DNA from 4 places in the Vibrio panuliri genome. Region 1 is predicted to be linked to each of the others. Evidence: predicted binding sites of a transcription regulator. Region 1 holds the regulator's gene; each other region holds the start of a gene.
The links. Region 1 encodes PurR, which represses purine synthesis genes. Its sites were predicted from a motif close to TNANGNAAACGTTTNCNTNA; they were not measured.
Positions count from the first base shown of each region.

Region 2: the regulator PurR is predicted to act here: its motif matches at 5,794-5,813, upstream of GZK95_RS11665 (NCS2 family permease).
Region 3: the regulator PurR is predicted to act here: its motif matches at 5,791-5,810, upstream of glyA (serine hydroxymethyltransferase).
Region 4: the regulator PurR is predicted to act here: its motif matches at 1,033-1,052, upstream of GZK95_RS13075 (NCS2 family permease).

Region 1 covers NZ_AP019654.1:1,047,265-1,054,918, forward strand. The annotation lists gene GZK95_RS04790 (TVP38/TMEM64 family protein) at 1-180, opposite strand, end outside; gene GZK95_RS04795 (TfoX/Sxy family DNA transformation protein) at 321-911, opposite strand; cyclic di-GMP riboswitch class I at 1,023-1,120, opposite strand; gene purR (HTH-type transcriptional repressor PurR) at 1,271-2,275, opposite strand; gene torD (molecular chaperone TorD) at 2,477-3,130, opposite strand; gene torR (two-component system response regulator TorR) at 3,370-4,080, shown strand; gene elyC (envelope biogenesis factor ElyC) at 4,155-4,958, opposite strand; gene cmoM (tRNA uridine 5-oxyacetic acid(34) methyltransferase CmoM) at 5,348-6,139, shown strand; gene mukF (chromosome partition protein MukF) at 6,142-7,479, shown strand; gene mukE (chromosome partition protein MukE) at 7,460-7,654, shown strand, end outside.
Region 2 covers NZ_AP019654.1:2,558,932-2,566,585, reverse strand. The annotation lists gene GZK95_RS11690 (sodium-dependent transporter) at 1-465, shown strand, start outside; gene GZK95_RS11685 (succinylglutamate desuccinylase/aspartoacylase family protein) at 524-1,588, opposite strand; gene rimK (30S ribosomal protein S6--L-glutamate ligase) at 1,575-2,480, opposite strand; gene GZK95_RS11675 (ATP-dependent zinc protease family protein) at 2,480-2,923, opposite strand; gene GZK95_RS11670 (aminoacyl-histidine dipeptidase) at 3,337-4,809, opposite strand; gene GZK95_RS11665 (NCS2 family permease) at 5,834-7,123, shown strand; gene gpt (xanthine phosphoribosyltransferase Tet(34)) at 7,365-7,654, shown strand, end outside.
Region 3 covers NZ_AP019654.1:2,493,421-2,501,074, reverse strand. The annotation lists gene gmhB (D-glycero-beta-D-manno-heptose 1,7-bisphosphate 7-phosphatase) at 1-78, shown strand, start outside; gene GZK95_RS11380 (MliC family protein) at 129-470, shown strand; gene treR (trehalose operon repressor TreR) at 553-1,500, shown strand; gene treB (PTS trehalose transporter subunit IIBC) at 1,671-3,095, shown strand; gene treC (alpha,alpha-phosphotrehalase) at 3,178-4,863, shown strand; gene GZK95_RS11360 (YitT family protein) at 4,933-5,532, opposite strand; gene glyA (serine hydroxymethyltransferase) at 5,867-7,117, shown strand.
Region 4 covers NZ_AP019654.1:2,861,603-2,869,256, forward strand. The annotation lists gene GZK95_RS13075 (NCS2 family permease) at 1-841, opposite strand, end outside; gene GZK95_RS13080 (exoribonuclease R) at 1,199-1,642, shown strand; gene GZK95_RS13085 (TRAP transporter substrate-binding protein) at 1,967-3,037, shown strand; gene GZK95_RS13090 (PTS mannitol transporter subunit IICBA) at 3,554-5,509, shown strand; gene GZK95_RS13095 (mannitol-1-phosphate 5-dehydrogenase) at 5,615-6,763, shown strand; gene GZK95_RS13100 (MltR family transcriptional regulator) at 6,812-7,342, shown strand; gene GZK95_RS13105 (HAD family hydrolase) at 7,381-7,654, shown strand, end outside.

The DNA of each region.
Region 1 (7,654 bases):
TATCGCGACATAAGCGGAGAAGTAGATGATGGCGGCAAGTACGAAATTCTGCGCAATAAACTCACCAAGAGCCGCTTGCTGAGCTTTCGCATTTTCCAACGTGAGTTGATCACCAAATTGTGAAATTAACACCGCGATTAGGGCGATCAGTGCTATCCCTATCAATAATTTTTTGTTCATCTTCGCTCTCCTTTCCCTTTTTTGCGTCCGCTTATTCTTAGTTTAGCTGTTGGGGGAATCTTGTCTCTGTTGGTAGATAAGAACCTTAAAGTGAAGAAAAACTTTCATAAAAAAAGCCAGCGAAATTCGCTGGCTAGTGTTTATTGAAGTCGAGAGAGTAGCTCATCTCTGCGCTCTTGGGGTACCACTGACCAGTGTGTCCCTTTAATTGCGCCTTCAAGAGACCACAACAGCTCTAGGCTAACATCACTAGAGTGAGTTTCGCGAATCGCTTTATAAGCCTCTACAGAGCCCGCTTGCTGCAATTGCTCAACATTATCGATACCGGCTTTCTTCAGCATTCGCTCAGTCGCTAAGCGAAGGTTCGGTAAATCTTTAATGCGAGTTGGTTTTGTTTCAGCTTGCGCTGATTTCTCAACTTGAGCTTGTGCGTGTGCTTCACGTGCAATCTCAAGCGTTTTGGTGCTATTACTGTACAAATCTTCACTCAGAGCGAAGTATTTAGTGACAACAGGAAACCCACGTTTGTGGTACACGTACGGCTCGAATCCTTGTTGTTTAAACTGCTTGGCGAGAATGCTGTCTGCTCGAATATGAAGCTTATTATTTACAACTAACGCAAACATAGTTTCGTCTGCAAAAATCCCAAACCCACCAAACATAGAGCGAGATTTAATACGACCTAGCGGCTCAAAGAGCCTCATCGAGTCTTTAAGAATTGGTTTGTCCATTCAGTACTTTCTCGGTGTATGTGTATGTCAATACGCCACCAAATCAGGTCCGAAAGATTAGCAGTTATGCAGGAAATAGGAGAATAATCCGTTAACGCGCGCATTTCTACCATCGGCAACCCCGCTACCATACGTCTTATGCTGTGCATAAAAGTTTAGGCCGGAAGCTTTGCGTCCCATCTTTTCAGAATGGTTTGCCCTGTGCGTGACTTAATTTGCCTTGCTAAAGATTAAATACTTCTGTTTCAAAGTATCACCATACTATGAAAGAATTGTGATCTTAATGCAAGAATTAAGTTGGGTAGGAGTCACAATAGCCGACTAATCTCACATCGGCTATTGTTATAATAATCATTGAGTTAAGGTAATTTGGTTACCGTAGAGCGTTCAACGATTTCTGGATGCATTTCAAATACGCGTTTGTCATGCTCTTTGTCTTTAATGCGTTCAAGTAAGATTTCGAAGGCATTTTTACCAACACGACGTTTAGGTTGGTGAACCGTTGTCAGTGGTGGCGAGAAGTACTCAGCAAGCTCGATATTGTCATAACCAATCACAGACATATCTTCAGGAATACGGATACCTTTCTGTTGCAGACGACTCATTAGACCAAGGGCCATGGTGTCATTGAAACAGAAAATTGCTGTTGGGCGTTTATCCATCGCTGCGATTTTATCTGCCGCTAGCACAGCAGTATCACACTCGAAGTTACCTTCTAAGATCCAATCTTCATTTACTGCCAAGTTCGCTTCATTCATCGCGCGCTTGAAGCCTTGAATTCGTTCCTGACAGGCTGCTTTTTCAAAGTGACCGCTTAGACAAGCGATGTCTTTGTGACCATGATCGATTAGGTATTTGGTAGCAAGATAGCCACCTTCTTCCGAGTTATCGATGATCTTATCCGCTTGAGAACTCTCCGGACCCCAATCCATAACTACTTTTGGAATGTCTTTGTGGCGGTCCAGCATTTCACTCAGTTCTTCTGTTAGGTCAGAACACATCACCAAAATACCATCGACGCGTTTTTCAGCGAGCATGCGAATGTAATCGCGTTGCTTTTCGTAGATACCACCGGTATTACATAGGATAAGTGTGTAACCTTGGCGGTAGCAGTAGCTTTCTACACCATCGATGACTTCAGAAAAGAATAGGTTAGTTGATTGCGTCACCAACATACCAATTGTGCGGGTACTGTTGCACTTTAAGCTACGCGCAACAGCGCTTGGCGCGTAGTTTAGTTCAGTGACGGCTTCCATCACGCGCTCTTGAGTTGCTTCCGCAACAAAACGCGTTTTGTTAATAACGTGTGAGACTGTCGTGGTTGATACGCCGGCAAGGCGAGCAACATCTTTAATAGTGGCCATAAGGTATGATCCTTTCTATAGCTGCCACATGGCTATTCACATTTTTGAATAAAACTGGCAGAAAGTAATAGAAATACAAAAACCGCTTTTTTACAGCGGTTTGTACTTGTTTGGTCTTTTTATCGTTTGCGGCTTCGATTTTAGACCGCATCGCCGCCAGTAGCAAACGAAAAACCCGCTCTCATTTTATGAGAAGGGGTGTTATTCCTCTTCACCCACTAAATAGGCGCAATCCAATTCAAGGAATGCCACCAGCAGTGAGGCCACAGAAGAGTAAAAACCAAAAGCGTCGAGTGTTTGACTTTTCGCTGTGAACTTTGGCACCCAATTTAGAATGTGCTGACGAATAAACGCTTCTTGCTCGATCAACGCATCATTGAGGTGGCGCTCTTGCTCCAACTCATTTGAGCGAATAATCATATTGCCCAACAGATCAAGTTCAATTGCGATATGGTCAGCAGGCTCATTTAAGTCCTGATTTACCGCCACACCATGCTGAGTCAGTAGATCTTGCATTTGGTTTGCGGGTTCATCATGCAATAGGCCTGTCGTACCCACATACATAGAGGCGTACGGTAGTGCAGACTCTTTGTCTGATTTTAAGAACAAGTCACAAAAATCCGCTGCAAGCTCTAGTTGACCATCTTCGCGATCCATTTGTCTATTGAGCGCGTCCACCAATCGGTCAACCGCAGGTTTTAGGGTTGGGTTTTCACCTAGACCAGCAAGAAAGCCGCGGATTTCAGGGCTTTGATATTGTGCAAGCTCTGTTTCAGTCAGTTCTCTTGCGAACAGACTCGAAAACCACCAGTAAATCTCTGCACGTTTTTCATTAAACGCTTTTAATTCTTGCATCTAACAATGCTCCAAGTTTCAGTACTATTAATATTTTAGCGAACAAACATGAATAGCGATAACGTGTATTGTGAAAAAATGGGATAGAAAATGGAATATTGTTAACAGGTGGGCTAGGTTTGTCTTGAATCAATAAAAAATCATCTTTCTTGATTTTAATATAACAAATACTAGAAATGTTACGGTTTATGAATAGAATACTGTTGAAATTAATTCCCAATGTAAATTAAGTGGTTTAGATGAGCTATCACGTATTAGTAGTAGAAGACGACGCGGTCACTCGCAGCAAGCTAGTTGGCTACTTTCAAAATGAAGGTTACACGGTCAGCGAAGCTGAGAGCGGCGAGCAGATGCGCGACACACTACAAAATCATTCGATCGACTTAGTTATGTTAGACATCAATCTTCCTGGTGAAGATGGTCTGATGCTAACGCGCGAACTGCGTAGTCAATCGGACATTGGAATTATCCTGGTAACAGGACGCACGGATAGCATTGATAAAATCGTCGGTCTCGAAATGGGCGCAGATGATTACGTAACCAAACCGTTTGAACTTCGCGAACTGCTAGTGCGCGTGAAGAACCTGTTGTGGCGCATTTCTGCTGCTCGTAATGCAGGTAGCGTTGTTGATCAAAAGAACGACGCAAACATTGTTCGCTTTGGCGAGTGGATGTTTGACATTCAACGCCGTGCTTTAAGCCGTAACGGCGAACCGGTTAAGCTAACTAAAGCTGAGTACGAACTACTTGTGGCGCTGTCTTCTTACCCTAACCAAGTATTAAGCCGCGAACGCATTCTCAATATGATCAGCCACCGCGTAGATGCACCTAACGACCGTACCATCGATGTACTGATTCGTCGCATGCGCGCTAAGATGGAGTTTGATCCAAAGAACCCACAAATCTTTGTGACGGTTCATGGTGAAGGCTACATGTTTGCTGGTGATTAATTGACTGTATAAGTGTAAAAAAACCGAAGCTCAGCTTCGGTTTTTTTTTTGCGGCAAAGATTACCTACATCCCGCTACACTTTACTCTGTGAGGCTTCGATTGCGGTCTCTTCATAATCCGATGCCCAGTTGCGTAGCGTCTGCCAAATGCGTCCAAGAGTTTCGTGCCAGTATCGCTCGGTCTGCTCTAAGTAAATCGCTTTAGGCGTGTACTTACTCCAAAACTGATGGATTTCGGTTTGTGCTAAGTAGTTGGTCGGCGCAGGATAAGGGTTTAATCCAGCAGAGTGGAACTCATTGAGCGCCCGGCCCATATGGCTTGCAGACGTGACTAGTATCAACTCTTTCCGTTGTACAAAGGCTGCGGCTTGTCGAGCTTCTTCCCATGTGTCTTTTGCTGTCTCAAGCAGAATAATATCGGATTTTGACACCCCAAGAGCGAGAGCCACTTTTGCCATCATACGTGCATTGCTCACCTCAGTGCCGCCTGAATAGCCGGAGAGTATGAGCTTTGAACCCGGATAGATGCGCATAATGCGAATGCCTTCAGATAAACGCATCAAAGCGGTGCGGCTTAGTTCAGAGGTTGGGGGAATTTGGTCATCCACCACATGACCGCTACCCAGTACCATGACATAGTCAATCGACTTATCGACAGGTAAAAAGGCGGTATATTGGCGTTCTAGCGGCATCAATAAGCGAGAAGCGACAGGTTGGAAAGAGATCAGGAAGATGCCCACAAAGGAAAACAACACCACAAAGCAGCCTGTTTTCTGCTTGCGAGTAAACATAATTAACATTAAGCCCAAAAATCCGATGATCAGCATCGCTGGCAAAGGCATGAGCAAGGAAGAAACGATTTTTTTCAGCTCAAACATGATTAAATAGTCCGAAAAAACACCAGTTGATTATAAATTAAGATAATCCCTATTTATATCTGCCTTTCTTGTGACAGAATAGCAGTACCAAGGGGCTAATGGCCTTTTGAAATGATTTTTGCATTCGTTTGTCGCTTTTTTATACACGATAACCGCTGAGCGGGTAGTTTTTACTTAGTAAGCCAGCAACGTAATAGGAAGTGCAACAGACAATGCCCGAAGGGTTCGAACTCGGCGCCCCCGATTACAGAGTTTGACTCTGAAAGAGAGCTATTTGGGCTCAGAGTGACTAGGCTACAAACCTCTCGTCGCGACTAAAACGCTTTTTTGTTCGAACAGAATTTTCCACAAAAGGTCAGCAGACCTTTAACATGATAACCCAAGCCGCTGTGACTGAAGACCGCAATTTCGACGATATTGCCCACAAATTTGCAAAAAATATTTACGGTTCGGACAAAGGTGAGATTCGCCAAGTAATTGTTTGGCAAGATCTTGCACAAGCTTTGTCCATGCTCCAAAGTGACCAACAACGCCTGAACATACTGGATGCGGGCGGTGGTCTGGCACAAATGTCACAAAAAATAGCTAAACTCGGACACCAAGTAGCGCTATGTGACTTATCCTCTGAAATGCTTCAGCTAGCTAAGCAAGACATTGAGGCCAATGGCTTGCTTGAGAACTATCGTTTGATTCATTCTCCAGTGCAAGACATTGCGCAGCACATGCCAGCGCCTGTCGATTTAGTCATGTTTCACGCCGTGATGGAGTGGCTCGTTGACCCTAAATCTGCGCTTGAAACGGTGCTAGAGCAAGTTAAGCCGGGAGGCATTGCCTCGGTGATGTTCTATAACCATCACGGCTTGGTGTACAAGAATGTTGTTTGTGGCAACCTTCCACATGTGTTAGAAGGTATGCCGCATCGCAAGCGCTTTAAGCTTCAACCACAAAAAGGCCTAGTGCCACAAGACGTGTATCAGTGGATTGAAGAGGCAGGTTTTAACATTTGTGGTAAGTCAGGCATTCGTTGTTTCAGTGACTACATTGGCAACCGAATGAACATGGGCGATTACCAATTTGAAGATGTGCTGGCACTTGAAGAGAAACTATGTCGACAAGAGCCGTACCTCTCATTAGGCCGATACATACATGTATGGGCACAAAAGAAAGATAAACAGGAATAACAATGAGTGAGATGACTCTCAATGTTGCCGACCAACCTATCGATGAACTGGTAGGTTGGGTAAAGCAGCACGATTTCTCATTGAACCTAACCAGCGAAAGATTGGCTTTTCTAATCGCCATTGCAGTGTTAAGCAATGAAAGGTTTGATGAAGAATTGGGTGAAGGTGAACTCCATGATGCGTTTACTATCGTCACTCGATTATTTGAAGAGACCGGTGAGGCGTCGGCGTTCCGTGCCAACAACGCCATCAATGAAATGGTCAAGCAGCGCCTTATCAGCCGCTTTACCAGCGAAATCACCGATGGCGCAAGCATTTACCGTTTGTCACCGTTAGCAATTGGGATTACCGATTACTACGTACGTCACCGCGAGTTCTCGAAACTTAAGCTTTCGATTCAATTGTCGATGGTGGCCGATGAAATGGCGAAAGCGATAGAAGCGGCGCAAAAAGGCGGTACTGCGGGTCACTGGAAAAAGAACGTTTATGGCGTGTTGAAATACTCGGTGGGTGAGATTTTCGATCAAATCGACCTTAACCAACGCGTGATGGATGAGCAGCAACAATCGGTCAAACTGCAAATTGCTGAACTGTTGAACAAAGATTGGCGCGAAGCGATCAATAACTGTGAAGCGCTGCTCTCTGAAACATCAACAACACTGCGTGAATTGCAAGACACCTTGCAAGCGGCTGGTGATGAGTTGCAAACGCAGATCCTCGACATCCAAGAAATTGTCTATGGCGATGATGAGCTTGAGTTTATTGAAGAGACGCTGTTTGGCCTACAGATGAAACTGGACCGCATTACCAGTTGGGGTCAACAGGCGATCGACTTGTGGATCGGTTACGACCGCCACGTGCACAAGTTTATCCGTACCGCAATCGATATGGACAAAAACCGTGCCTTTAGCACTCGTCTGCGTCAATCACTCAAAGACTATTTCGACATGCCTTGGTACTTAACTTATGCCGATGCAGAGCGTTTGATCGACTTGCGTGACGAAGCCCTAGTGCTGCGTGACGATGAGGTTACCGGTCAAGTGCCGATGGAAGTGGAATACGAAGAATATCAACAAGTCAATGATGAGCTATCCGAAAGGATCGGTGAGATGCTTAAAGCTCATAAAGAGCAGGGCATGCCTATCGACCTTGGTGTGGTACTACGCGACTACTTGTCTGCCCACCCACGAACTCATCACTTTGATTTAGCGCGAATTGTCGTTGATCAAGCGGTAAGACTTGGCTACTCCGAGTCGGATTACCAAGCTGTTCAGCCAGACTGGCAAGCGATTAACGAATTTGGTGCAAAGGTACAAGCAAATGTCATCGACAGATACTAACGAATACATGTCAGAGAATCTGGCAAAAGCAATCTCAAATCCGCTCTTTCCTGCGCTTGATAGCATGTTACGAGCAGGTCGTCACGTATCAAGTGAAGATTTGGACAACCACGCACTGCTGGCGGATTTTGAAACTGAGTTAGCGCTGTTTTATCAGCGTTACAACACTGAACTG
Region 2 (7,654 bases), 1.5 Mb from region 1:
TTAGTCTTTACTGTATTACCATTGATGTTTGATAGCTTAGGGGTACTTGGTCAGGTATTTGCAGCAATCTTCTTCTTATTGCTGACTATCGCCGCGCTCACTTCGTCGATCTCAATGCTCGAGTGTCCGGTTTCATTAGTCGGTGAGCGCCTTGGTACCAAGCGTGGGCCAACAAGCTGGGTATTAGGTGGTTTGATTGCCCTGTTTAGTGCGGTGATTGTTTTCAACTTTGCACAAATGTTTGGTTTTGTCGCGATGGTGGCGACTCAATATCTACAGCCAATGGCGGCACTGCTGTTCTGCTTGTTTGGTGGCTGGGTATGGAACCGACATTCTAAAGTGAAGGAGTTAGAGCAGGGGTACCCTGAGTTTACTCAAGGTTGGTTTGGTAAGCTATGGCCTGTTTACGTGAAGTTCGTCTGTCCAATTCTCGTAGCGACAGTAATTTGGGCTTCTTTCGGTTGATTCCACAGACAAACAAAAATGCCCGCATTAGCGGGCATTTTCTCATTCAAGCTAGCGCTTAATTTGAGGTATTGATTTGACCTGTTGTGAGCGGCTCTAAGTCGGCATCAATGATCTCTTCAATAAACTCTTCCACCAGAAGTTCTGCTTCTTCGTCATCGCCTTCAAAATAAGCCAGATGGAAAATAGCATCGCCTTCATTGACCAAAGGTAGAGTTTGCTGACCGATGACAATCCCCCCTTTGCGCGCAGTGAGTTCGATTTCACTATGGCCGAGAGGTGCGCTGATGTAAGCCAGAACTTGCCCTTTTTCTACGCGATCACCGAGTGTTACCACAGTACGCAAAATGCCATCGCTTTCTGCACGTAACCAACTGGTTGATTTTGCAATCACGGTATTTGGGATCTTCTTGCGACTGGTGCGAAGCATGCCGATCGCCTGCATTACGCGCTGAACGCCAATGAAACCGGCACTAATACAAATTGGTTCAAAGCGTAAAGCTTCGCCCGCCTCGTAAGTTAGAACAGGAATCCCTAGACGCTCAGCTTCGCTACGTAGTGACCCATCACGAAGTGGGGCATCGATCGTCACAGGCGTACCGAATGCTTGTGCGATGCGCAGTGTTTCTGGATTGCTTAAATCAGCACGGATTTGTGGCAGATTGGTACGGTGAATCGCACCCGTATGCAAATCCAAAATGTAATCACACTGTGTCGCGACCTGAGAAAAGAAGGTGTGTGCCATGCGTGAAGCAAGCGAGCCTTTTTCACTACCAGGGAAGCAACGGTTTAAGTCACGACGGTCTGGCAAGTAGCGAGACTTATGAATAAAACCAAATACGTTAACGATAGGCACAGCAATGAGCGTGCCTCTTAGTTTGCTAGCATCAATGGTATTGATCAGTTGGCGTACGATTTCTACGCCATTCAGTTCATCGCCATGGATTGCAGCATTCACCATCAATATTGGACCTGCCAATTTACCATTGATGATTTCGACTGGAATCGATAAAGGTGAATGAGTGTAAAGCTTGGCCGCTTCTAACTCGATTACCTTTCGTTCCCCCGGCGAAACGGATTCGCCGAGAAATTCAAAAGCACGATTCTTTTTAGCCTTTGCCACGAGTTTTAGTCCTTTTGCTTGCCGCGTTTTTCTCAATAAATTCGACAATCATTCCAGCAATGTCTTTACCAGTAGCGGCCTCAATACCTTCAAGACCCGGAGATGAGTTTACTTCCATGACTAATGGACCACGGTCAGAACGAAGTAGATCGACCCCAGCCACATTTAGACCCATTATTTTCGCAGCTGCCACTGCGGTGCGGCGTTCTTCTGGTGAAATTTTTACCAATGACGCACTACCGCCACGGTGAAGGTTCGAGCGGAACTCGCCATCAGCACCTTGACGTTTCATCGCAGCGATAACTTTGTCGCCGATTACGAAGCAGCGAATATCTGCACCACCTGCTTCTTTAATAAACTCTTGAACCATGATGTTCGCTTTCAAACCCATGAAAGCTTCAACCACACTTTCAGCAGCTTTGCGAGTTTCCGCAAGCACTACGCCAATCCCCTGAGTACCTTCAAGCAGTTTGATCACTACTGGTGCACCGCCGACCATCTCAAGCAGGTCTTTGACATCATCAGGTTTACTCGCGAAACCAGTAATTGGCATGCCAATCCCTTTACGAGAGAGCAACTGCATTGAACGCAGCTTATCGCGTGAACGTGTGATCGCCACAGATTCATTGACTGGATAAACACCCATCATCTCAAATTGACGCAGCACTGCTGTACCATAAAAAGTTACAGACGCGCCGATGCGAGGAATAATCGCATCATAACCAGACAGCTCTTCACCCTTAAAGTGAATCTCTGGTTTTTGAGAATTGATATTCATGTAACAGCGCAGAGCATCAACCACTTTAACTTCATGGCCTCGAACTTCACACGCTTCGATCAGACGACGAGTTGAGTACAGATTCGCGTTGCGAGACAGAATACCAATTTTCATTATTTGTTTTCCTCAAACGGGACTAAAAAAGATTCCACAGGGTCTACCTGAATACGACCGTGCATTGCAGTACGGCCTAGCAGCATACGAAACGCCATATTTTCGCGGTTATTTAGAGTAATTTCGATTGGCCAAGTGTGACCACCTAGGCTCATTTCAGTTTCGATTACATAGCGTTTTTCTTCATGGCCGCCAGAGTCACGAACGACGCGTGCGTCGACAACTTTCGCTTCACATACGACCTCTACTTCCGTGTTGTGCTGGATTGGATGTAACCAAAAGCGCACCCATTGTGTCTCTTCCTTTGAGAAGCTCTCTACTTTAAACGCGTGTAAGCAAGATGTTCTAGCGCCGGTATCAACTTTCGCGTTAATTTTATCAATACCAAGTCCTGGTAGGCTCAGTGTTTCACACCAACCTACAAGTAGTTTTTCTTTCTTCATCGCAGTCATTCAGTTATTTGTTGATACTAATATATATAAGGTCATTCTTTGCTCAATAGGCATGCGAACACCGCGAGAGCTTAGTTATAATTAGCCTGATTTATCATCAAAGCCAATAACTCATATCGCAAAACGTGCGCTTGAGAACGACTACCTATTACAGATTAGTACATGAGAGAAATAAGACACTCCAGGATGGAGTGCTCCCAACATAACAACACGGTGTTATGGCTTGAAGAAGGCAAGATGGTTTGCCCAAAGACGCTTCAAGGAGGGGGACTGTAGCAACCTGACTTATTTGTGACTAACGAAAATATGCATTCGTTACGACAAAATATTTTTATGGTTAACTATAAAAAAGCCAGCTAATGCAAGCTGGCTTTTCGGATAAGTTATACTAATGCTAAAAGCAATTATGCTTTTTCAGGGATGTTTTCAAGTAGTGCAACCATCTGCTCCCAGAATAGAGCAACGGTGCTGATCAATACTTTCTCATCAGGAGAATGAGGGAACTTGATCGTAGGACCAAATGACAACATATCCATTTGTGGGTACGGCTCTTTGAATAGACCGCACTCAAGACCGGCGTGGATCACCATGATGTTTGGTTTACGGCCATAGATGTTTTCGTACAGATCACGGAACACTTGCATGATCTCAGAATCAGCATCCGGCTTCCAGCCTGGGTAAGCGCCACTAAATTCAATACTTGCGCCAGCCAGTTCTGCCACAGAAGAAAGCGTACTTTCAACTTGATGACGACCTGAGTCGATTAGAGAGCGAATTAGGCAAAGAATGGTAAGCTTATCGCCTTCAGTTGTAACCACACCCACGTTAAGCGAAGTTTCAACCACGCCTTCAATATCATCACTCATACGGATGACGCCGTTTGGAAGGGCGTTGAGTGTCGCGATAAAACGTTGTTGTGTCGCTTGTGAAAAGACTTGTGTCGCGGCATCAGTTGCTTGATTGAAAGTGACAATGTCCGTTTCAACACGACCTAGCTCAGCGCGAAGTAGATCAGTGTAGTAGTCAAATAGTTCAGTTAGCTTGGCTTCGTTTTCTTGTGGCAAAGCGACAGTAACAAAGGCTTCGCGTGGAATCGCATTGCGTAGACTACCACCGCGGAACTCGACTAATCGTAAACCAAGCTCTTGAGCATGACCCGCTAGGAAGCGTCCCAGCAGTTTGTTTGCATTGCCACGGCCTGTGTGGATGTCACAACCAGAGTGGCCGCCTTTAAGACCTTTTAATACCAACTGACGAGTGGTGTAATCTGCAGGCGTATTTTCGCGCTCAACGTTAAGTGTCAGTTCACCGTCAACACCGCCAGCACAACCCATGTAGACTTCGCCTTCTTGCTCTGAGTCAGTGTTAAGCAAGATGTCGCCCTCTAGCCAGCCAGCTTCAAGACCGAAAGCACCTGTCATACCTGCTTCTTCATCGATAGTCAGCAGTACTTCAATTGGACCATGTTTAATATCGGTAGATGCCAGTACTGCTAGGCAAGATGCCATACCAATACCATTGTCTGCACCCAAGGTTGTGCCTTTTGCTGTAACCCATTCTCCGTCAACGTATGGTTGGATCGCATCGGCAGTAAAATCGTGCTGAGTATCTTCGTTCTTTTGCGGCACCATATCGATGTGTGCTTGAAGTACGACACCCTTCTTACTTTCCATGCCTGGCGTTGCTGGTTTCTTGATAAACACGTTGCCCGTTGGATCACGGCGAACGTCTAAACCTTGCTCCTGAGCCCAAGCGACAATGTACTGCGCTAGCGCTTCTTCATGTTTTGATGGATGAGGAATAGAACAAATTTTATCGAAGAACTGCCAAAGTGGAGCAGGTGATAACTTGCTGATTTCAGAATGGAACTCAGACACGGATGACTCCTTTATATTACTTAAGGTCAACGAGCAGTTAGTAATCGGAACTAATCGCAACATGAAACACTAAGGGTGACCTAACAAATAGAGGAACCTAGCATATCATTGTCATAACAAAGAGAGTAGAGGGGTGAGAACATTAATCATTTAGCGTTTAATAAAACAGCAAAGTTATCGCTTTCGTTATAAGCAATCGTTTTCACTTGGTGGGAAAATGCTCAGTAATAATGAAACTAAACTGTAATTTAATTACAGAAATTAATTGATATTGGTCAATAAATGAATTTTTTGTGACTTTAGGCATGTTTAAGGTTGTAATTTTTTTTTCTTTAGGGTATATTTAAACCAACTTCACGAGTTGAAGAGAAAATGCTCAAAGGATGAGTCCGATTTATCGCCTCAAGGAACCGAGAAATCAACGTTTGTAGTAATTTGCATTGATTTAAAAGGTGATAGCATGAAAGGTTTACCAAGTGCAATGTTCTGGATTAACAGCTCTGTTTATACTAGTAACTTTGTATACCCAACAAGCTTTGGCTACTAAGGTTTAGCTTGTTTTCGAACAGTTTTGTTCACCCCTATTATTGGAATTTTTTTACAGCTTGTTGTTTTAGCTGACATGATTCAACCGCCACTCACTTTGAGTGGCGTTTTTTTATCTCGCCATTTCTCCCTCCGGCTTTGATGTTTATCCGGATAAATCTGCACATTTTGCGTGATTTCATTTTTATTCGCGTATTCTGCCTGTTTTGCTGAACGCAAAGTCCCATAGTGACACTGAAAGTTTGCAACATGGAACGATTTGTCACCAATCGAGTCTGTCTGTTGTTTTTAACTTTAGTTATTGAAATATAATGTTAATTAGATGAGTTTTGGTGGGGTGGACTGCAAAGTTTGCCCTTAGCAGAACAAAAAAAATAATTAGAGTGATAATTCTATCTGGAATTTGTTATTTGATAACTTTATAATTCAGCCAATCGATTACGCAAACGTTTACTTACAAATTTTATAGGATTCGACCATGTTCGAGAAACTGTTTAAGCTCAGTGAAAACGGTACCAGTGTAAAAACAGAAATTATCGCCGGTTTAACCACCTTCCTAACCATGGCCTACATCATTTTTGTTAACCCAGCAATGTTGGCGGATGCAGGAATGGATAAAGGGGCGGTGTTTGTCGCGACCTGTCTTGCTGCTGCGATTGGCTGTTTTATTATGGGCTTTGTCGCTAACTACCCAATTGCCCTTGCTCCTGGTATGGGGTTGAATGCGTTTTTTACCTATGGTGTGGTTCTCGGTATGGGGCACACTTGGCAGGTAGCTCTAGGCGCAGTATTTATTTCGGGCATTCTTTTTATGGCTTTGAGTATCTTCAAAGTTCGTGAATGGATTATTAACTCGATACCACTTTCTCTACGTACTGGCATTTCGGCGGGTATCGGTCTTTTCCTTGCTTTTATTGGTCTGCAAAATGCGGGTATCGTTGTTGATAACCCTGCAACCTTGGTGAGTCGTGGTGACATTACTAGCCTTAAACCAGCACTCGCTGCCCTTGGTTTCTTCCTGACTATCGGCCTCGTTTATCGCGGCGTTCGCGGTGCAGTGATGATCGCGATCCTTATTATTACCGCAATCGGTATTGTGGTCGGTGATGTGCAATGGGGCGGTTTGATGTCGACACCACCAAGTATTGCACCAACATTGATGCAAATGAATATCGCTGATGTCTTTGAAGTCGGCATGATTTCGGTGGTGTTTGCTTTCCTATTTGTGGACCTGTTTGACACTGCTGGCACACTCGTTGGTGTCGCGACAAAAGCGAACCTAATTAAAGAAGATGGTAAGCTGCCTCGCTTAAGCAAAGCGCTACTGGCTGACTCAACGGCAACTTCTGTAGGTGCGGTGCTGGGTACATCAAGTACTACTTCATTTGTTGAATCGACAGCTGGTGTGGCTGCGGGCGGCCGTACTGGTCTCACTGCTGTTGTTGTCGGCGTTCTATTCCTACTGGCACTATTCTTTGCTCCGCTTGCGGGCATGATTCCAGCGTATGCGACAGCTGGCGCACTATTCTATGTTGCGATTTTAATGATGTCTGGTTTGGTGAGCGTGGATTGGCGTGACCTAACCGAAGCGGCACCGGTTGTAGTCACCTGTTTACTGATGCCTTTGACTTACTCGATCGCAGAAGGTATCGCGCTAGGCTTTATCTCGTATGCTGCAATTAAGCTATTGAGTGGTAAAGGTCGTGATGTCTCAATGAGTGTATGGGTGTTGTCTGCGATTTTTATCATCAAGTACATGCTCGCATAATGATACATCGCTAGAACGGCGAATGACTTAGAGTAATCTTCAAGCAAATTGCAAAAGCCATAGTAGGTCACACTGCTATGGCTTTTCTTTTAATTCACCATTGGTATTGTATGCCTGATTGGGTAGAATAATCGTTTGCGCCGCTTGTCCCTTTTTATTGTTCGCACTTGGCTGGTTTCTGCATGGGAGCTCTATTTGCGTATTCAAGGGACGCCGATTTTAAATTTATTAGGTTATGACAATGAGTAAAAAATTCATTATTACTTGGGACAACATGCAGAACTACTGCCGTCAACTTGCTGAAAAACAAATGCCAGCAGAACAGTGGAAAGGTATCTGGGCGGTTAGCCGTGGTGGTCTCGTTCCTGGTGCTATCCTTGCGCGTGAGCTAGGTATTCGTTACGTCGATACTATTTGTATCTCTAGCTACGATCACGATCACCAACGTGACATGAGCGTGTTAAAAGCACCAGAGGGTGACGGTGAAGGTTACCTAATCGTAGAAGACCTAGTAGATAGTGGTGATACGGC
Region 3 (7,654 bases), 1.4 Mb from region 1:
GTGACTGAACAGGGTGAATCCTTAGCGAGTGTGGTACTGGATAGTATTCGCGAAGTCCCTAACTATTTAAATAAATAGACTATTATTTAAAGGCTGCAGTTGCAGCCTTTATTATAACGGAGGTGACTATGTTCAGAGCCAGCATCTTAATGACCAGTGCTGTTCTCCTTGCGGGTTGTGCGACTAGCGACGACTCTTCCACTAACACTAACGACCAGTATGGCTATCAATATCTATGCAGTGGCGATAAAGAGTTCTTCGCTGATTTCTTAGTTGAAGAGCAAGGCGCGCTCGTCAAGGTTGAGGATGTCGATTACGCTTTGGTTCAAGTTCCTTCTGGTTCAGGTACACGCTACATGCTGCCAGAAAATGCTCAAAGCGAGATCCAGCCTGTGAATTTGTATACCAAAGGCAACTATGCGCGCTTAGAGCTAGGTCGTGAGATTTACAAAAACTGTGAAAGTCAATAATGTTAAGGGCTGAGGTTAGTTGAATTCGTGCTCGTTAACCTTAGCCACTGACATTGCCATCAATTACTTAAAACCCTGAAGTATGAACAAAAAACTGACCATTTTAGATATTGCGCGCCTATCAGGTGTGGGTAAATCGACCGTTTCCCGTGTATTAACCAATGATCCAAAGGTGAAACCGGAAACTCGCGCTAAAGTGGAACAGGTGATTGCTGATTCTGGATATGTTCCATCAAAGTCAGCGCAGTTAATGCGAGGGGGGAGTCAACGGGTCGTTGGGGTCATCATATCTCGTCTTGACTCACCTTCGGAGAACAAAGCAGTAGGAAGCATGCTTCAGGCTTTGTATCAGGCGGGATACGACGTTGTCATTATGGAAAGTCAGTTTGATCCCGACAAAACTCGCGATCATTTGAATGTCCTGAGACGTCGTAATGTTGATGGCGTAATTGTGTTTGGTTTTAGTGACTTAGACCTGACGCAGTTTGAGCAATGGCAAAATCGAGTGGTGGTGATTGCGATGGATACGCAGCAAGTTTCCTCGATTAACTACGACAATCATGGTGTGATTACGCATGCCTTAGATTACTTGCGCCAACAAGAAGTCGATCATATTGCCTATATTGGTGTGGATCCTTCGGATCGCACGACAGGGAAGTTACGGTTAGATGCTTACCTTAATTGGTGCCAATCTCAAGGGGTGACGCCGCACTATCAAACGGGTGATTTACACCATGAAAGTGCCTACCATCTGGTCGAGAAGGTACTCAATATAAGCACTCAAGCAATTGTTTGTGCGAGTGACACCCTTGCGCTGGGGGTGATAAAACGTCTTCAAGAGCTAGGGCGTGAAGATGTGATAGTCACGGGTGTCGGCGGAAATGAGCTACTGTCATTCCTGTTTCCCAATGTATTTAGCATTGATCCTGGTTATGCTCAAGCCGGCGAGAAAGCAGCTAAGTTACTCATATCTCAGATAAATGGTGAAGAATCGCTTGTTCACCTAACCCAAACGCCTCTCATTTTATAAACCACTAATTTAAAAGTGATTTAAAATTATACTGTGATCCTATTCAATTTATGGGACTGTTCCCATTTAGGGTTGTGATGAGTTCTGTCAATATATAATTAATGAATGGGAATGTTCCCATTTCTAATTAGAACGATAACAGAATGAACTCCAATAGGGTGGACAAGGTTATGAGTAAGATTGCCAAACAAGATGTCGAGCGCTTAATTGCTCTCGTTGGTGGCTCTGACAATATCGCAAGTGTCAGCCATTGCTTGACGCGCTTGCGTTTTGTTTTGAATGACACTGATAAGGCCGATGAGAAAGGGTTAGAAGCATTACCAATGGTAAAAGGTTGTTTTACCAATGCGGGTCAGTTTCAAGTCGTTATTGGCACAGAGGTAGACGAGGTTTATAAAGTACTGATTGCACTGGCAGGCAAAAGTGAGGCATCGAAAGAAGATGCTAAAAATGCCGCTCGCCAGAATATGAATGTGCTTGAGCGCGGAATTTCCCATTTAGCTGAAATCTTTGTCCCGCTTTTGCCTGCCATCATCACAGGTGGTTTGATCTTAGGCTTCCGCAATGTGATTGGCGACATCAAAATGTTTGATGGTCAGTCATTGACGCAAATCAGCCAATTTTGGGCGACGGTACATAGCTTTTTGTGGTTGATTGGTGAAGCGATCTTCTTCTTCTTACCCGTTGGTGTGTGTTGGTCAACCGTGAAAAAACTGGGTGGTACTCCAATCCTTGGTATCACTTTAGGTGTCACGTTAGTCTCGCCACAACTGATGAATGCCTACTTAATTGGTAAACAAGCGCCTGAAGTATGGGATTTTGGTCTATTTGTGATCGAGAAAGTGGGTTATCAAGCTCAAGTGATTCCTGCCATGTTAGCAGGGGTGGCGCTGGCGTTTATTGAGACTAATTTGAAACGCATTGTACCGTCCTACCTCTATTTGGTGGTGGTACCGTTTGTTTCTATTATCGTCTCTGTAGTACTTGCTCACTCGCTGATTGGTCCATTTGGTCGCATGCTTGGCGATGGTGTGGCGTTGGCAGCAAAAGCCGCGATGACGGGCGACTTTGCGGTGATTGGTTCGGTCATTTTTGGTTTCCTATATGCGCCGCTCGTGATCACAGGTATCCATCACACCACCAATGCGGTTGATCTTCAGTTAATGCAAGACCTAGGCGGTACCCCAATTTGGCCGTTGATTGCTCTTTCGAACATTGCTCAAGCCTCAGCGGTGGTTGGCATCATTATCATCAGTAAAAAACAGGGTGAGCGCGATATTTCCGTACCAGCAGCAATCTCCGCTTATTTAGGGGTGACGGAACCGGCAATGTACGGCATCAACCTCAAGTATAAGTTTCCAATGCTAAGTGCCATGTTTGGCTCAGCAGCCGCTGCAGCAATTTGTGGTATGTCAGGTGTAATGGCAAATGGTATCGGGGTTGGTGGTTTACCGGGCATTCTTTCGATTCAGCCACAATTCTGGGGTGTCTTTGCTATGGCGATGTTAGTGGCAATCGCATTGCCAATCGTTTTAACCCTGTTCTTCTATAAGCGTGCTCAAGCAAAAGGTGAGCTTGAAGCCGCAAACGCATAATTCTCTTTCCCACGGCAATGGACTTCAACGCCGTGGGCTTTCTTGAGCTGGACGTGGGCTCATCTGGTAAGTGAAAACTGTTATGACAATATTGAAACAGCCGCAAGATTGGTGGAAAACCGCCACGATTTATCAAATCTATCCGAAAAGTTTTTGTGATTCAGCAGATAAAGGAACGGGAGATATCCGCGGAATCATCTCTAAACTGGATTATCTTCAGCAGTTGGGTATCGACGCCATTTGGCTGACACCTGTCTATCAATCGCCGATGATTGATAATGGCTACGACATCTCCGACTACTACGCAATCAATCCTCAGTTTGGTGACATGGCAGACTTTGATGCTCTGCTTGAGCAAGCTCACCAACGGGGGATTCGAATTATAATGGACATTGTGGTCAACCATACCTCTACAGCGCATCAATGGTTTCAATCAGCGCTGGGCGATAAAAATAGCCCTTATCGTGACTACTATATTTGGCAAGATCCGGTCGACGGTGAGGCGCCTAACAACTGGCAATCCAAGTTTGGCGGGAGCGCTTGGGCTCTAGATGAAGCAACCAATCAGTATTATCTGCATCTATTCGCGACCGAACAGGCCGATCTTAACTGGGAGAACCCGCAAGTCCGTCAAGAAGTGAAGGATATTATTCGCTTTTGGGCGAAAAAAGGAGTCGATGGTTTTCGCTTAGACGTGATCAATCTGATTTCGAAACAACAAGACTTCCCTAACGATGATAGCGGTGATGGGCGACGCTTTTATACTGATGGCCCGCGTGTGCATGAGTATCTGCAAGAGATTAGTGCTGAGGTGTTTCAACAATATGGCAGTGTGACGGTAGGGGAGATGTCATCGACAACCCTTGAACATTGTCAGCAGTATTCTGCTCTAGATGGCAAAGAACTGTCGATGGTGTTTAACTTTCACCACCTAAAAGTCGATTATCCAAATGGAGAGAAGTGGAGCAAAGCCCCTTTTGACTTTATTCAACTCAAGCAGATCTTTAATCATTGGCAAACGGGTTTGAGTAATAACGGTTGGGGGGCACTATTTTGGTGTAATCATGACCAACCACGAGTCGTGAGTCGTTTAGGAGATGATCAACAATACCGAGTGGAATCAGCAAAGATGCTGGCGGCTTCTCTACATATGATGCAGGGAACGCCCTACATCTACCAAGGTGAAGAGTTAGGTATGACTAATCCGGGTTACCAAGATATTAGTCAGTATCGAGATGTTGAGAGCACCAATATGTATCAAATTATGGTTGAACAACATGGTGTTCAACATGATGAGATGATGGCGATCTTAGCGCAGAAGTCACGTGATAACTCACGCGCTCCAATGCAATGGGATGACTCAACACACGCCGGTTTTACTCAAGGTACGCCTTGGCTTGAGGTAGCAAGTAACTACTCACACATTAATGCACAAGCTGCGTTAGCAGACACTAACTCGGTGTTTTACTTTTACCAGCAATTAATCGAGTTACGCAAACAGCAACCCGTTATTACGCAAGGTAGTTTCCGAGATTTACTGCCACAAGATACACGTTGTTATGTGTATCTACGTGAAACCGAGACACAGCAGTTAATTTCAATCAGTAACTACTACGCTGACCCAGTTGAATGTCGTTTACCGCCAGAGATAGAGCTCGCGCGAGCGGAGTGTTTACTCACTAACTATACTCAACAGCCAATGGCTTTGTCGGAGAATGTGGTCGCGCTGCGCCCATATGAAACTCGCATTTTGTTAATCAACAAGTAACCCCCAATGCTCCTAGAGCAGCAAAAGGCTTTGGATTGTCCAAAGCCTTCGCTTTTTGCGTATTAGTACCTAGTTGTACTTTACGATGTATCGGTGTGGCTTATGGTTCATACCCAATACAAGGTTTAACGCTAAAACACCAATAATCGAATAGAGCAAAATGATCGGTTCGACAAAGAAATAGGAGGTAACCAAAATGGTCAAATCAATCGCCATTTGGGTTTTGCCGACAGAAATTCCAAACTTGTCCTGAACGTAGAGGCACAGCACATTGAACCCACCCAAGCTAGAACGGTGGCGGAACAAGATCAGCATACCTAATCCCATTAACAATCCACCTGCGATAGCGCAGTAGACGGGATTCACCATATCGACATGGATAACAAGGTGAAGGTGATCAGCAAAAAGCGAGACCAGAGCGCCTGAAATAGCGCTATTTAGGGCAAACTGCGTCCCAAAACGTTTCCAAGCGAGCAGGTAGAATGGGCAGTTAGTCAAAAAGTAGAGCGTGCCAAATGACCAAGGGACGACTTTGCTCAGCAGTAGTGCTAAGCCAGTGGTACCGCCAGTCAGTAAATGAGCAGCTTGAAGAAAGAAAATACCTTGCGCCACAATCAATGTGCCAGTCAAAATCGCGATCCAATCTTCTTTGCGAGTATGTTTTGCCATCAGAGACCAATTATTGAGTGAGCGAAAGCCGAGCATACTAAAGAAAAGTTCCCCTTTTAGGTAGCTTGAGAGCGAAATTTAGGGTAAATCTATGTAATCGTCATTTTACAAGGTGTAAAAATGTTAGTGATGGCGATCACAAAAATGTTGGACTAACATGACAAACCTTGAACCACATTATGAAAAAACTGCATGAGAAAAATTGTAATTTTCTCTTTATGACCTAGATCAAATTAGTTAAAATGCACGCCAATAGGGTGACGAAAACGTTTGCGTCGGGGTCGTTTACCAGTTTTTCGTAACTTTCAGTCAAAATCTGAGTCAGGAGATACAGATGCTTAAGCGTGATATGAACATCGCAGATTACGATGCGGAACTGTTCGCAGCTATCCAAGAGGAAACTCTTCGCCAGGAAGAACACATTGAACTTATCGCTTCTGAGAACTACACCAGCCCGCGTGTGATGGAAGCACAAGGTTCTCAGCTAACAAACAAATACGCTGAAGGTTACCCAGGTAAACGTTACTACGGTGGTTGTGAGTACGTTGATAAAGCTGAAGCGCTAGCGATTGATCGTGCATGCCAACTATTTGGTTGTGAGTATGCCAACGTTCAGCCTCACTCGGGTTCACAAGCAAACAGCGCAGTATATATGGCGCTATTGAACCCAGGTGATACCGTTCTAGGCATGAGCCTAGCGCATGGCGGTCACCTTACTCACGGTTCACCAGTCAACTTCTCTGGTAAGCACTACAATGTGATTCCTTACGGCATTGATGAAGCAGGCCAAATCAACTACGACGAAATGGAAGCTCTAGCGCTAGAGCATAAGCCAAAGATGATCATCGGTGGTTTCTCAGCGTACTCGCAAATTGTTGATTGGAAGCGCATGCGTGAAATCGCAGACAAGGTGGATGCTTTCCTATTTGTTGATATGGCACACGTAGCCGGTCTAATCGCAGCAGGTGTCTACCCAACACCAGTTCCACACGCTCACGTAGTGACAACGACCACGCACAAAACGCTAGCAGGTCCACGTGGCGGTCTAATCCTGTCAAACGCAGGTGAAGACATGTACAAGAAGCTGAACTCAGCAGTATTCCCTGGTGGTCAAGGTGGCCCGCTAATGCACGTAATCGCAGGTAAAGCGGTCGCGTTCAAAGAAGCAATGGAACCTGAGTTCAAAGCTTACCAAGCGCGCGTAGTCGAAAACGCAAAAGCAATGGTGGCGCAATTCCAAGAGCGTGGTTACAAAATCGTCTCAAATGGTACTGAAAACCACCTGTTCCTAGTTGATCTAATCGACAAAGACATCACAGGTAAAGATGCAGATGCAGCACTTGGTGCAGCAAACATCACAGTAAACAAAAACTCAGTACCAAATGACCCACGTAGCCCATTCGTAACATCAGGCATCCGTGTCGGTACACCAGCAATCACGCGTCGTGGCTTCACTGTAGAAGATTCAAAAGATCTTGCGAACTGGATGTGTGACGTACTTGATAACCTTGAGAATCAAGATGTTATCGAAGCGACAAAAGCGAAGGTATTAGAGATCTGTAAGCGTCTACCGGTTTACGCATAATTGACTGCATAGTGGTGTGAATTTCGTTGTCGAGCGTGCTCATTTACTTATGTAAACTGCGCGTGCTCTCCTAGAACTTCTTGCCACTATTTGCCAATGTTGATTTCAAACAACGCGCCTTTTCCTTGAACTAGAAGTGATTTAGTTTGAAATCGAGAGTTTATAAAGAGTCCTGCGGGGCTCTTTTTTTTGTTTTATCGCATGCTCATTTACTTATGTAAACTGCGCGTGCTCTCCTAGAACTTCTTGCCGCTATTTGCCAATGTTGATTTCAAACAACGCGCCTTTTCCTTGAACTAGACGTGAGTTAGTGTGAAACCGAGAGTTTTTAAAGAGTCCTGCTGGGCTCTTTTTTTCGTTATATCGCATGCTCATTTACTTATGTAAACTCCGCGTGCTCTCCTAGAACTTCTTGCCACTATTTGCCAATGTTGATTTCAAACAACGCGCCTTTTCCTTGAACTAGAAGTGATTTAGTTTGAAATCGAGAGTTTAGAAAGAGCCCTAGAGGGCTCTTTTTTTTGCCTATTTTCGTAG
Region 4 (7,654 bases), 1.4 Mb from region 1:
TACCTGTGGCATCAAAAATCGCCGTCATAACTAACGCTAATACGCTTGGTAACACCAGTGGGCTAAATGCCCCCATAATATCCATCGCGCCAAAAAGTGAATGCTCACCACCAAACTGTGGCATCGCAAAAAAGCCTTGGTACTCAACATTAGGATCGAAAATCAAACCAAATACCGAGATGGCTACAATCACCAACAGAATGCCGCCCGGCACTCGGCGCTTCTCCAAACCAAAAATAGCCGCAAGTCCCAGAACCGACATCAGCACAGGCAGAGAGGTGAAGTCACCAAACTTAACCGGTAGACCTGCTGCTGGGTTCTTTTCAACTAAACCGACACCATTGGCAGCGATAAGCAATAGAAAGAGACCAATACCGATACCAGTACCATGAGCAATGCCGACTGGAAGGTGAGTAAGTATCCACTGACGTAAACCCGTTACGGTAATCGCAGTAAACACTACCCCCATCAAAAATACCGCGCCTAAGGCCACAGGGATAGAAACACCTTGCCCCAAGACTAAACTGAACGCGGTAAACGCGGTTAATGAGATCGCACAACCAATGGCCATCGGTAAGTTAGCCCAAAAACCCATTAGCAATGAACCAAAAGCAGCCACTAAACAGGTCGCGATAAATACGGCCCCCTGATCGAAGCCAGCTGCACCCAGCATACTTGGAACGACAATTACGGAGTAGACCATTGCGAGGAAAGTCGTAAGACCCGCCAACACCTCCTGGCGAACATTACTGCCACGAGCAGAGATGGAGAAGTACGAATCTAGCTTACTCTTGCGGGTCGCTAACTCGTTATGAGCGGATGTCGGAGTCTGATCTGACATGGTTTTACCTATCTATAATTGGAGACTCAGTACCAGAAAGGCATCAAAGCCCTACTGGTTAAAATCGGTCTTGATGAAAATTTAACAAAGCGAAAAGTTCGGCTTTAGCGATGAACTAATGTATTAGTCAGGCTATTTAAAGGCGACGAAATTACTCCTTTCTCACCTCAATGACAAGTGATTTAAACCTTTGCCGCAAACGTTATCGTCAAGCAAATTGAGGATCTTGTACCGCTGAATTTACAACTGCGAAAGTTTCGATATCGAATTCAATCACTAATAAGGAAAATGGGGGATTAGATACAGCGACGGTCAAACACGCTACAATAAAGACAAATCGTACATATGAGAGCAATCATGCAGCAAGATTACACCTTTGATTACCTGTCCACTACCCCTCGAGAAGAGCTTGAAGAACTGAGTTTACGCTTAATCAACCGACTCATATCTGACGACGAAATGAGCGAACTGTTTACTTTTGATGGCGATGAGACGGAATCGGAAGACAAACTGCAAGAGGCGCAACTTGATGCAATGCTACGACTCAATGCGATAGCAATAAGCCAACTTCCTGCACTGTTTGCTGAGTCAGAAAACGCTAAGCAAAACATACTACGAATGCAACGTTTGCTCCTTTGGCACTTTTACGCCATCTCTTTTCGTTTAGAGCGTGCCATTCCACTGGAAGTACACTGCAATCATGTTGAAACCATCTTAAAACAAAGCCCTGAGCATACCCTTGAATGGGTAACCACTCTGACCGATTTACTTCGTCAGTACGCTAAGATTGCTCAATCTTAATTTGTAAGAGCAGCCAATGTTACCTTGGTTGCTCTTTTGTTTGTCTCACAACATGCCAATCATCGCTCTTAGTTCCCACCACAAAACTCCTCGCGTGATCCACTCGATAGAATTAAAAATACGATGATGAGCTACTGATTTGACTTTCTATGTCATGAAGACAAAGCGGTTGAGTTTCGAGCAACAGAGATCGCTATACGATACTCTCATCACCACAACTTATGCTGCAACGTACCGAAGAAGTCGCCCGATAATGACTTGACGGAGAAAAAAAGAACTTTAACCCTACAGGCGATAAAGTAGTCAATACAGGAAGTTCTTATAATGAATAAATGGATCAATCAAGCATGGGTAGTCCTCGCAGCCGTATCATTCGGCTTCGGGGCAACCCATGCTGTTGCACAAGAAAAAATCTACCGTTTAAAGCTCGCTGAAACTTGGGGACCAAATACACCCATCCTCGGTGACGCTTCAAAAAACATGGCGAAGTTAGCCGCAGAAATGTCAAATGGACGCCTACAAATTCGCATTGATTCTGCCAACAAACACAAAGCCCCCTTAGGGGTTTTCGATATGGTGAAGTCAGGTCAATACGATCTCGGTCACTCCGCTTCTTATTACTGGAAGGGCAAAGTACCTAACACCATGTACTTCTCTGCAATGCCATTTGGCATGATGTCTACCGAGCAATACGCTTGGTTCTATCATGGGGGCGGAATGGAACTGATGCAGGAAGTGTATGCACCACACAACCTACTCTCTTTTCCCGGTGGAAACTCAGATATTCAGATGGGTGGATGGTTTCAAAAAGAGATCAAGAGCATCGATGATCTAAAAGGTCTCAAGATTCGCATCCCTGGTTTTGCCGGAGAAGTAATGGCACGCGTCGGAGCGAAGCCAACCAACATTGCCCCTGGGGAGCTATACACTTCATTAGAACGCGGAACGATTGACGCCCTTGAATGGGTTGGCCCCGCCTTTGACTTGCGCATGGGCTTTCAAAAAGTCGCCCCGTACTACTATACCGCTTGGCATGAACCTGGCTCTGAGACCCAGTTCTTAGTCAACAAGAAAGTATGGGAGAAACTACCAAGCGATCTTCAAACCATTTTAGAAACGGCCTTTCGTGTCGCTGCGTTTGACATGTACACCCAAGCAATTGATGCCAACGCAAATAGCTGGGCTTCAATGAGCGCTGATTATCCCGAAATTAAAGTCATGAACTTCCCACCAGAAGTGATTCAACGCCTTAATCAGGAAAAGGAGAAGCTATTAGACGAGTTCGCAGCCAACGATCCTTTAGCCAAGCGAATTATCGACTCGCAACGTCAATATCTAAGCAAAGTTCGTCCATGGACAGATATCTCGACTAAAGCTTACCTTAATAGCAACTAATCCAATTCAATATCCATTAAGGTTCGGTATTAAATCGAACCTTAATTACCACTTTAGGGCTAGCACAACGCCCCTCATCATCGCAACCCTAGCAATGTTATTAAATTTCAAAATAACAATAAACTCGACACAAATCACATTACACCCAAACATCACCAGAAGAGTAAACCCAACACAGATCACATTTCATGATTATCTCGAGATCGATGTTAGCAAATAAGTGATCCAGATCGACTTAAATTTATATGTGAAAAATTTATTTATGAGAAGTTAAGCAACTTAAAGTTGTTGACTTTTTATACAGAGGGGTTTTGTTGGAAAATTACACAGCACAGTTTTGACACTGGTCACGTAAAAAATATTTGGTCGGGCAATTTCTTTGCTAGTGGTCACAAAAAACCCGTTGTCAGTTCTAAAATTAAATCGTGTGGTAAATTGATTGGGTACTAAGCAATCAGCGGCTTTTGCCGAGCCGTTACTCAACAACCTAATCAGAACGTCGAACGGGGAATCCTTATGATATCACCAGACACTAAGATCAAGATACAAAATTTTGGTCGCTTCCTATCCAATATGGTTATGCCCAATATCGGCGCGTTTATCGCGTGGGGCTTTATTACTGCACTTTTTATTCCGACCGGATGGCTACCTAACGAAACACTCGCTTCGATGGTCGGCCCTATGATTACCTACCTACTGCCTCTCCTAATTGGTTACACGGGCGGTAAATTAGTCGGTGGCGATCGCGGCGCTGTAGTAGGTGCCATTACGACGATGGGTGTCATTGTCGGCACAGATATCCCAATGTTTATGGGCGCGATGATGGTCGGTCCAATGGGCGGCTGGGCTATTAAGAAGTTCGATAACTATATTGATGGCAAGGTTAAAAGTGGTTTTGAGATGTTGGTTAACAACTTCTCTGCCGGCATTATCGGTATGCTGTGTGCCATTCTAGCCTTTTTCTTGATTGGTCCTTTTGTCAAAGTGCTTTCTGGTACACTTGCAGCTGGCGTTAATTTCCTTGTCTCTGCTCACCTACTTCCTTTGACCTCTATTTTTGTTGAGCCAGCGAAAATTCTGTTCCTCAACAACGCCATCAACCATGGTATTTTCTCACCATTAGGTATCCAACAGGCTTCAGAAACAGGCCAATCAATCTTCTTCTTGATTGAAGCGAACCCAGGTCCTGGTCTTGGTATTTTGCTCGCCTACATGGTATTTGGCAAAGGTACGGCTCGCCAAACTGCCGGTGGTGCATCCATCATCCACTTCTTCGGTGGTATCCATGAAATCTACTTCCCGTACATTCTGATGAACCCTCGTCTAATTCTTGCTGCGATTGCAGGCGGTATGACAGGCGTGTTCGTGCTGACTATGTTCAATGCTGGTATCGTTTCTCCAGCTTCTCCGGGCTCAATCTTCGCGATTTTATTGATGACACAAAAAGCGTCGATTGTTGGCGTGTTGGCATCAATCTTCTCAGCAACAGCAGTCTCATTTGCTGTCGCAGCACTGCTAATGAAAACCCAATCAACGACAGAAGAAGATGGTGACAAAGCCGCATTAGACAAAGCAACAAGCCAAATGCGTGAGATGAAATCAGGCGATAAAGCGCAAGGCGATGTCGTCAGTGCAAAAAGCAAAAATAATATCGATATGGCAACAGTCCAAAGCATCATAGTGGCCTGTGATGCCGGCATGGGGTCTAGCGCGATGGGCGCAAGCATGCTGCGTAAGAAGGTTCAGGATGCTGGTTTAAACATCCATGTAACCAACCTAGCTATTAACAATTTGCCTGAGAGTGTCGATATCGTGATTACCCATAAAGACTTAACTGATCGTGCTCGCAAGCACGCACCGAATTCAACGCATATTTCACTCACCAACTTCCTAGATAGTGAAATGTACAACCAACTTGTGACTAAGCTACTCGCCGCACAAAAGCAAACTGCAGCAAACGATGACCAAATGATTAAAGTATCGGTACTGGCTGCCAACGACGATAGCTTTGAGCCACAGCAACCTTCAGTATTCCAGATTCAAGCAGAAAACATTCATCTTGGTTTGCAAGCAACAAGCAAACAAGAAGCGATTGAATTTGCAGGAAATAAACTCGTAGAACTGGGCTATGCAGAACCAGAGTACGTTGCGGCAATGTTTGAACGTGAAAAACTTGTCCCTACCTATCTTGGTGAGTCTATTGCAGTGCCACACGGAACTATCGAAGCAAAAGACAAAGTTAAGAAAACCGGCATTGTTATTTGCCAATACCCATCCGGTGTCCAGTTCACCGATGATAAAGAAGACGTTGCGAAGCTAGTGATTGGTATCGCAGCTAAAAATGACGAGCATATTCAAGTCATTACCACAATAACTAACGCACTCGATGAGCCTGATGCCATCGATACGCTGACCAGTACAACAGATGTCAATCAGATTCTCGACATTCTGTCCGGCACCAAAGCCGCTTAATCAGCAATAAACACGCTCCTGAGCGTCCTTGAGGTCGACTATCACCCCCTATGTGGTTGACCTCAACCTAAAACCGTCGTTAGTAAATTATGAGTAGGTAAGATTATGAAAAATGCAGTTCATTTTGGTGCAGGTAATATTGGTCGTGGCTTTATTGGCAAACTACTTGCTGATGCAGATGTCGCAGTGACATTCGCAGACGTCAACGAACCTTTGGTTGATCAAATCAGCCACAAGCAAGAATACAAAGTTAAAGTGGTTGGATCACAGTGCACCGTTGATACGGTGACCCATGTCACCGCAGTAAACTCCGCCAGCAATGATGTTATCGAACAGATTGTAAAGACCGATTTGGTGACCACCGCTGTTGGCCCGAACGTGCTGGATATTATCGCTAAAACCATCGCTAAAGGGATTGAGAAACGCCTCGAAGCGGGTAATGAACAACCACTGAACATTATCGCATGTGAGAACATGGTACGCGGCACTACCCATCTTAAAGGCGAAGTGTACCAGTACCTTGATCCACAACTTCATGCCAAAGTGGATGAACTGATTGGTTTTGTAGATTCTGCCGTTGACCGTATTGTGCCACCAGCAGAAGCGGCAAACGATGATCCGCTTGAAGTCACCGTCGAAAGCTTTAGTGAATGGATCGTTGATGAGCAGCAATTTAAAGGCGAAGTGCCTCAAATCAGCGGCATGGAAAAGACCGACAATTTAATGGCTTTTGTTGAACGTAAACTCTTTACGCTCAATACCGGTCATTGCATTACGGCATACTTGGGCAACTTAAAAGGCCATCGCACGATTCGTGAAGCCATCGAAGATGCTGAAATTCGAGCCGATGTAAAACAAGCCATGTGTGAGAGTGGTGAGGTGCTCATTCGTCGTTACGGGTTTGATCGCGCATTGCACGCCGCCTACATCGAGAAAATTTTGGGTCGTTTCGCCAATCCTTATCTGATTGATGAAGTTGACCGCGTAGGTCGTCAACCTATCCGTAAATTAGGTGCAAATGATAGATTAATTAAGCCGTTACTAGGTACAATTGAGTATGGCATTGAAAATAAAACGCTTTTGAAAGGTATTGCCGCAGCACTGAAGTACACCAATGACAGTGACCCTCAAGCAATCGAACTTCAAACCTCTTTGCAAGAAAATGGTGTTAAGAAAACCCTTGCCTACTATACGGGGTTAAATGAAAACAGCGCGGAGCTGACTCAAATCGAAGCGCTTTATCTACAACTCTAACAACATCAGGGGAGCACTGCTCCCCTATTAATTTTTTTAGATCAGTTTATGGCAGATAAAATCAACGAAACCGAGATCATTGAACGATTGAATAGCGCGACGTCGGTTCGCGGATTCTTTGTCGCCGCCGTTGATGTGTTTAACGACTCAATTGACGCACTTGTGCAACGAATTTTCCGCAAAGATAACTTCGCAGTGCAGTCGGTAGTGGGTCCACTATTGCAGGACTCAGGACCACTCGGTGATCTTTCCGTACGTTTAAAGCTCCTTTACGGACTCGGTGTACTCCCTGACGACGTCTACCACGATATCGACAGTATTATCAAACTCAAGAACAAGTTGAATAGCGAGGACTCTGACTTTGAGTTTACTGAGCCCAAAATACTCGACGCGATAAAACAGCTCCATCTGGTAAAAAAAATGAGCATGGTGCAGTTAGAAGTTCGTGAGCCCGACGACGACATTGACCTTGAGTTTTATCAGCTTCAACTTCAGCGACAGCAACAGGTAATCAAATCAGGGCTGTCATTGGCCATCGTGAGCATTTGCAATGAACTCGATAAAGAGAGTCCATTCTAATCTCACGATGTTAGCGCGCTCAGTTAGGGAGTGATTTGATGTTAAAAGCTGTACTGTTTGATATGGACGGATTAATTTTTGATACCGAACGTGTCTATAAGCAAAGTTGGCAATATGCTGCACAACAGCAAAACCTGCATCTTAGTGATGAGTTCTATCAGCAGTTTATCGGTGTTCAAGACGCGGATTGCGAAAGAAAGTTACTCGAATATTTTGCCGACGATATTGATATGCCACGTTATGTCCAACAACGCGATCAGCATTTCCATCGTCAACGAAATCAAGGGATAGCCCTAAAAACAGGCTTTTCTG